DNA from 3 places in the Streptomyces sp. NPDC060064 genome. Region 1 is predicted to be linked to each of the others. Evidence: riboswitches for the same ligand, from Rfam matches in the RefSeq annotation. Region 1 holds a riboswitch; each other region holds the start of a gene.
What was found. Region 1 has a riboswitch for cobalamin ahead of metE (5-methyltetrahydropteroyltriglutamate--homocysteine S-methyltransferase). Riboswitches for the same ligand answer to the same signal wherever they lie in the genome.
Positions count from the first base shown of each region.

Region 1 (2,255 bases):
GCCACCAACACCTCGTCCATCCCGGTCATGCGCCTGGGCATGGCCACACACCGCGCCGACCGCGTCCTGGGACTGCACTTCTTCAACCCGGTGCCTGTCCTGCCGCTCGTGGAGGTCGTGGCATCTCTGCACACCGCACCCGAGGCGGTGACGGCAGTCGAGGAGTTCGCGACCGGCACGCTGGGCAAGACGGTGGTCCGCTCCCAGGACCGGGCCGGCTTCGTCGTCAACGCCCTGCTCATCCCGTATCTCCTCTCGGCGGTCCGCATGGCCGAGTCCGGCTTCGCCACCGCCGCCGACGTCGACGCGGGGATGGAGCTCGGCTGCGCCCATCCCATGGGGCCGCTCAAGCTGGCGGACCTGATCGGCCTGGACACTGTCGCGGCCATCGCGGAGTCGCTGTACGACGAGTTCAAGGAACCTCTCTACGCCCCGCCACCGCTGCTCCAGCGGATGGTCGAGGCGGGGCTGCTCGGCCGCAAGTCGGGCCGGGGGTTCCACACCTACGACCGGGGCTGAGGGGCCCGGGTTCGCCGCCGGGGCTGAGGGGCCCCGCGGCTGCTGCGGAGCGGGGCGCGGAGCGGTTTGACTGAGCTGCCCCGCGCCCTGCTGTGTTGCTCGTGCCTGAGCCACATGGCTCAGATCACCGTCCGGAATGTGAACAACTGTATTCGTACTCAAGGGCCGCCCTCTAGGCTGGCCGACGCAGCTGGTTCGTCCTGTCAGCCAGGCAGGAGCGTCGTAAGAGGGAACCCGGTGAAAATCCGGGACTGCCCCGCAGCGGTGAGCGGGAACGACCGCCGTCATACGCACTGGACCCGGCCGGGTCTGGGAAGCGACGGCCAGTAGGAGTCCGCCGGGAGACCGGCAGACGTGCCCGCGAGTCCGAAGACCTGCCCGTTGCCCGTACGCGACTCGATCGCGTGCGGAGATCCCGGTGACCTCGAGGGCGGGTCGGCGTACCTACCAGACGGACGGCCGCGCGCACGGCGCGAGACCGTGCCGTCCGGTTCGTCACCCCTTCGCGTTCTCTGCCCGTCGCCGGGTTCCACAGGAGACATACTCGCGAAGGAGAGTTCCGTGACCAGCTTGTCCACAGCCGCGGCAGCACGGGCCACCGTGTACGGCTACCCCCGTCAGGGCCAGAACCGTGAACTGAAGAAGGCCATCGAGGGCTACTGGAAGGGCCGCGTCACCGCCGCAGCCCTCCGGGAGACCGCCGCCGAGCTGCGCCGTGCCAACTGGCAGCAGCTCACCGAAGCCGGCATCCACGAGGTCCCGACCGGCGACTTCTCGTACTACGACCACGTCCTGGACACCAGCGTCATGGTCGGCGCGATCCCTGCCCGCCACCGTGCCGCCGTCGAGGCAGGCTCCCTGGACGGCTACTTCGCGATGGCACGCGGCACCCAGGACGTCGCGCCGCTGGAGATGACCAAGTGGTTCGACACCAACTACCACTACCTGGTCCCCGAACTCGGCCCCGACACCGTCTTCACCGCCGACTCCACCAAGCAGGTCGCCGAGCTCAAGGAAGCCATTGCGCTCGGTCACACCGCCCGGCCGGTGCTCGTCGGACCGGTCACCTATCTGCTGCTGGCCAAGCCCGCCCCCGGCGTTGCCGCCGACTTCGAGCCGATCACTCTGCTGGACCGACTGCTGCCGGTGTACGCCGAGGTGCTGTCCGACCTGCGGGCCGCCGGCGCCGAGTGGGTGCAGCTGGACGAACCCGCCCTTGTGCAGGACCGCACCCGCGCGGACCTGAACGCCGCGGCCCGTGCCTACCGCGACCTCGGTGGTCTCGACGACCGGCCCAAGCTGCTCGTCGCCTCCTACTTCGACCGGCTCGGTGAGGCCCTGCCCATCCTCGCCAAGGCCCCCGTCGACGGTCTCGCGCTGGACTTCACCGAAGCCGCCGCGGCCAATCTCGACGACCTGGCCGCGGTCGGCGGGCTGCCCGGCAAGCGCCTGGTCGCCGGAGTCGTCAACGGCCGCAACATCTGGATCAACGACTTCGAGAAGTCCCTGTCCACGCTGGGCACCCTGCTCGGCCTGGCCGGCCAGGTCGACGTCGCCGCCTCCTGCTCGCTGCTGCATGTCCCGCTCGACAGCTCCGCCGAGCGGGACATCGACCCGCAGATCGCCCGCTGGCTCGCCTTCGCCCGGCAGAAGACCGCCGAGATCGTCGCCCTCGCCCGCGGTCTCGCCCAGGGCACCGACACCATCGCAGCCGAACTCGCCGCCAACCGCGCCGA
Region 1 is NZ_JBHWWF010000042.1:41,963-44,217, forward strand. It holds gene ACFWDI_RS34880 (3-hydroxybutyryl-CoA dehydrogenase) at 1-519, shown strand, start outside; cobalamin riboswitch at 694-916, shown strand; gene metE (5-methyltetrahydropteroyltriglutamate--homocysteine S-methyltransferase) at 1,081-2,255, shown strand, end outside.

Region 2 (2,255 bases), on a different contig from region 1:
AGCGCCTCCTGCCGCCCACCGCGCAGCATTTTCCCGGGGGACGCCCCCTCAGACCCCCCGAAGAACCCGCGGGCGCTCAGTTCGCCCACCGGTTTGCCCATCAGGACCACCTGGCTCGACCGGTCGCTGCCCGGCTTGAGCAGCACGGGATTCATCAGCGCGCTCGGCTCCACGCGCGCGGCCTGCGCCTGCATGGCCTGCGCCCGGCCGATCTCCGCGCCCTCGCGCGTCACGAACGAATTGAGGGACATGTTCTGCCCCTTGAAGGGCGCGACCTTCACCCCCCGCCGCACCAGCCATCGGCAGATCCCGGCCGTGACGACGCTCTTGCCCGCGTCGGACGTGGTCCCCGCCACCAGCAGCCCGCCGCCTCTGCGCCTGCTCATCCCCGCCCCTTTCCCGCGCGCCGCGCGCGCAGTGCGTGACCCGCCAGGCGGCCCGCCGCGCAGGTCGCCAGTGTCAGCCAGCCGACGCGCCGCGAGAGCCGTACGGCGCGTTCGATGTCGCCGAACTCCACCGGGCGCCCGGTGGAGTTGAGTACGGGACGGTGCTCCACCCGGCCGCCGTACGAGAGGGTCCCGCCCAGCCGTACGCCGAGCGCCCCCGCGAACGCAGCCTCCACCGGGCCCGCGTTCGGGCTCGGGTGCTTCTTCGCATCGGCCCGCCAGGCCCGTACGGCTCCGCGCGCATCCCCGCCCGCGAGAACCGCGAGTCCCGCGGTGAGCCGGGCCCCCGGCCAGCCGGCCACATCGTCGAGCCGCGCCGAGGCCCAGCCGAACCTCCGGTATTTGGCCGACTTGTGCCCGACCATCGCGTCCAGCGTGTTGACGGCACGGAACCCCACCAGACCCGGCACGCCCGCGACGGCGCCCCAGACCAGCGCGCCCACCACGGCGTCGGAGGTGTTCTCGGCGACGGACTCGACGACGGCGCGTGCGATCTGCTGCTCGTCCAGCGCCTGCGGATCGCGCCCGCACAGATGCGGCAGGCGCTCCCGCGCCACGTCCACGTCACCGGCGGCGAGCGCGCCGCCGATGGCCCGCGCCTCGCGGCCCAGCGACGTACCTCCGACGACGGCCCAGGTGGCCGCGGCGATCAGTGCGACGGATGCGCGGCCGCGGCCCCGTACACCGCGCGCGAGAACCGCGGCGGCACCCGCGGCGCCTCCGGCGCACACGGCGGTGTGCAGTGCGCCCCAGCCACGGTGGTCACGCCACAGGACATGCTCGACAGCGCCCGCGGCCCGCCCGAACGCGGCGACCGGATGCCCGCGGCGGGGATCGCCGAGCAGCAGGTCGCCGGCCAGGCCGGCGGTGGCGCCGTACACGAATTCACGGTCGGCACGCATGGGTTCAGGCCGACGCTTCGCCTCGAACGACCCTCGTACTCACAGCAGGAACTGAACCGCAGCCGGGCATGGCGATATGTCCTCACTCAGGGTGTCCGCGCCCTGGTTCGACGTGACCGGCGGTGAGAGTTCCTGGCTTCCGGGGACTGCTCCCCGGTGACAGTGGCGGGACCGCGCCGGATTTGCACCGGCTTCCTCTTCTGCCGCCGTAGATGGCTTCGGCAGTCCACCACGCTGCGAGAACGACCGTCAACTTGCCTTTGACCTGCGATGCAAGAGTGTGTTGGGGCACACATGTGGGGCGGTTTTCCGCCAGGTGTCGAAAACGGGCCGTACCGTCACGTCGCCCGCGACGCGAGAGCCGGGCCGGGTCACCCGAAGGGGTGCCCGGCCCGGCCTGTGAAGCGGTTGATGCAACTCGTGAAGCCGGTGAACCGTGCCGTCAGATGACGATCAGATAGATCCCGTACGCCACGGCCGCCGCGCAGAGCGCGAAGCAGGCGTACGCGCCGGTGCGTGCCAGGGCCGCGGAACCGCCCTGCGCGGCCGCCGACTCCTGCTTGGTCAGGCCGACGATGCCCAGGGTGAACAGACCCACGAGGGCGACGGTGGCGACGAGGCTCACGCCGAAGACGGAGCCGAGAGCTGCCCAGTCGATGTTCATGCTGATCTGTCCTTACACCGTGGCCGGCTGCGTCGGCTCGGAGTCGGTGGGGGCCGGAGCCGGGATGGTGGTCTTGAAGTCCTGCGCGGGCGTGCCGGCCGGCGGCGGGGTGACGGCCGCGATGGCGGTGGTCACGACACCCGCGGGCTCGGCGTCGGCGTCCACCGCGTTGACGTTGGTGTGGTCGACCACCTGGCGGCGGGAGATGAACCAGATCGCGGCGCAGGCGCCGATCAGGAAGGC
Region 2 is NZ_JBHWWF010000008.1:177,804-180,058, forward strand. It holds gene ACFWDI_RS12985 (cobyric acid synthase) at 1-386, opposite strand, end outside; gene ACFWDI_RS12990 (cobalamin biosynthesis protein) at 383-1,348, opposite strand; cobalamin riboswitch at 1,454-1,595, opposite strand; gene ACFWDI_RS12995 (hypothetical protein) at 1,791-2,012, opposite strand; gene ACFWDI_RS13000 (anion permease) at 2,025-2,255, opposite strand, start outside.
Region 2: linked by a shared signal. The riboswitch ahead of ACFWDI_RS12990 (cobalamin biosynthesis protein) and the one ahead of metE (5-methyltetrahydropteroyltriglutamate--homocysteine S-methyltransferase) in region 1 are both predicted to bind cobalamin.

Region 3 (2,255 bases), on a different contig from region 1:
CGGAACATCTACAAGGACTTCATCAAGCCGGACGCGACGCCCGCGCAGGAGACGAAGGTCTCCAAGCTGGTCTCGCTGCTGGTGAAGGTGGGCGCGCTGGTCTTCGTTCTGACGATGGACAAGACAGTGGCGATCAACTTCCAGCTCCTTGGCGGCATCTGGATCCTCCAGACCTTCCCGGCTCTGGTCGGCGGCCTGTTCACGCGCTGGTTCCACCGCTGGGCGCTGCTGGCGGGCTGGGCGGTCGGCATGATCTACGGCACGTCGGCGGCGTACGGAGTCGCGAGCCCGACACAGAAGCACTTCGGCGGCTCGTCGGCGGAGATCCCCGGCCTCGGCGAGATCGGCTACATCGGCCTCACGGCGTTCATCCTGAACGTGGTGGTGACGGTGGTCCTGACGTTCGCCATGCGGGCGCTGGGGGCCCCGGAGGGCGTCGACGAGACCAGCCCGTCGGACTACACGGCGGACGCGGGCGACGCGGGCGTCCAGGTGGAACTGCCGTCGGCGACGGCAGGGGTGAGTCACTGACGGTCGGGCCGGCGTGAGGGCCGTTGCGTTTCCCGGGAGGGGCGCGACGGCCCTTGGCTGTTGGGCGGGCAGCAAATCAAGCCCCGCACATCAAGCCACAACGGCGATTGAGGCGCGGGGTCCGGGGCGGATATCCAGACCGTCCCCGGGATCACCTTGCTCCCTTACGCGTTGGAGCCGCAGTGCGCCATGACACAACATGTGGGGGGTGCCGCATCAAGCGGCCCCCACATGTATGCTCATGGTCGCTGTCGACGCAGGGGAATCCGGTGTGAATCCGGAACTGTCCCGCAACGGTGTGATGCGGTGCGCTTTGTCGTACCCCGCCAGTCCGAGGACCTGCCGACGGTGCATCCGGCTCGACCGAACCGGGTGCCGAGACGTCCGGGCCTCGCGGTTGGGCCGGTGGACGCCGTGCGGTGTGCTGCCCTTCGACGGGTACGTACGCCCGTACCGGCCTCCCCTCCCCCGCCGGCCCAGAGCCGAGCGAGGGAGAGCACCACGTGACCATCGCGCCAGCCGATCCGGCTTCAGGCATCTCCGAGCAGGTGGCCGACGGCCCCGGGACCGCACTGCTGCGGACCCTCACGGACCTCACCGCCGATCTGCCCGACACCGACCCCGGACGTGTCGCCGCCGCCGCGCTGCGCGGCCGGCACGCCGGGTCGGACGCGGCCGAGCTGCGGAGCCTCGCCACCGACGCGGCCGCGGGGCTGATCTCCGAGGACCCTGCCTACTCGCGGCTCGCCGCCCGCCTGCTGACCCGTCATATCGCGGACGAGGCAGCCGGACAGGGCTCGGTGGCCTTCTCCGCATCCGTCGCGGTCGGGCACCGCGAGGGCCTGATCGCGGACCGTACGGCCGAGTTCGTGACGCTGCACGCCGCGCGGCTGGATGCCCTCGTCGACCAGACCGCCGACGACCGCTTCGGCTACTTCGGTCTGCGCACCCTCTACAGCCGCTATCTGCTCCGGCACCCGATCACCCGTCAGGTCATCGAGACCCCGCAGCACTTCATGCTGCGCGTCGCCTGCGGCCTCGCCGAGGACGCTTCGGTCCGTGCCCTGGACGAGGTCGCCGCGCTGTACGGCCTGATGAGCCGCCTCGACTACCTCCCTTCCTCGCCCACGCTCTTCAACTCCGGCACCCGCCACCCGCAGATGTCCTCCTGCTATCTGCTGGACTCGCCGCTGGACGAGCTCGACTCGATCTACGACCGCTACCACCAGGTGGCCCGTCTTTCGAAGCACGCGGGCGGCATCGGCCTCTCCTACTCCCGTATCCGCTCCCGCGGTTCGCTGATCCGGGGCACCAACGGCCACTCCAACGGCATCGTCCCGTTCCTCAAGACCCTCGACGCCTCGGTCGCCGCGGTGAACCAGGGCGGCAGGCGCAAGGGCGCCGCCGCCGTCTACCTGGAGACCTGGCACTCCGACATCGAGGAGTTCCTGGAGCTGCGCGACAACACCGGCGAGGACGCCCGGCGTACGCACAATCTGAACCTCGCGCACTGGATCCCCGACGAGTTCATGCGCCGCGTCGAGGCGGATGCCGACTGGTCGCTGTTCTCGCCCGCGGATGTGCCGGAGCTGGTCGACCTGTGGGGCGACGAGTTCGACGCGGCGTACCGCAAGGCCGAGGCCGCCGGTCTCGCGCAGAAGTCCATGCCGGCCCGTGACCTCTACGGCCGGATGATGCGGACGCTCGCCCAGACCGGCCAGGGC
Region 3 is NZ_JBHWWF010000014.1:136,508-138,762, reverse strand. It holds gene mctP (monocarboxylate uptake permease MctP) at 1-531, shown strand, start outside; cobalamin riboswitch at 757-893, shown strand; gene ACFWDI_RS18630 (ribonucleoside-diphosphate reductase subunit alpha) at 1,035-2,255, shown strand, end outside.
Region 3: linked by a shared signal. The riboswitch ahead of ACFWDI_RS18630 (ribonucleoside-diphosphate reductase subunit alpha) and the one ahead of metE (5-methyltetrahydropteroyltriglutamate--homocysteine S-methyltransferase) in region 1 are both predicted to bind cobalamin.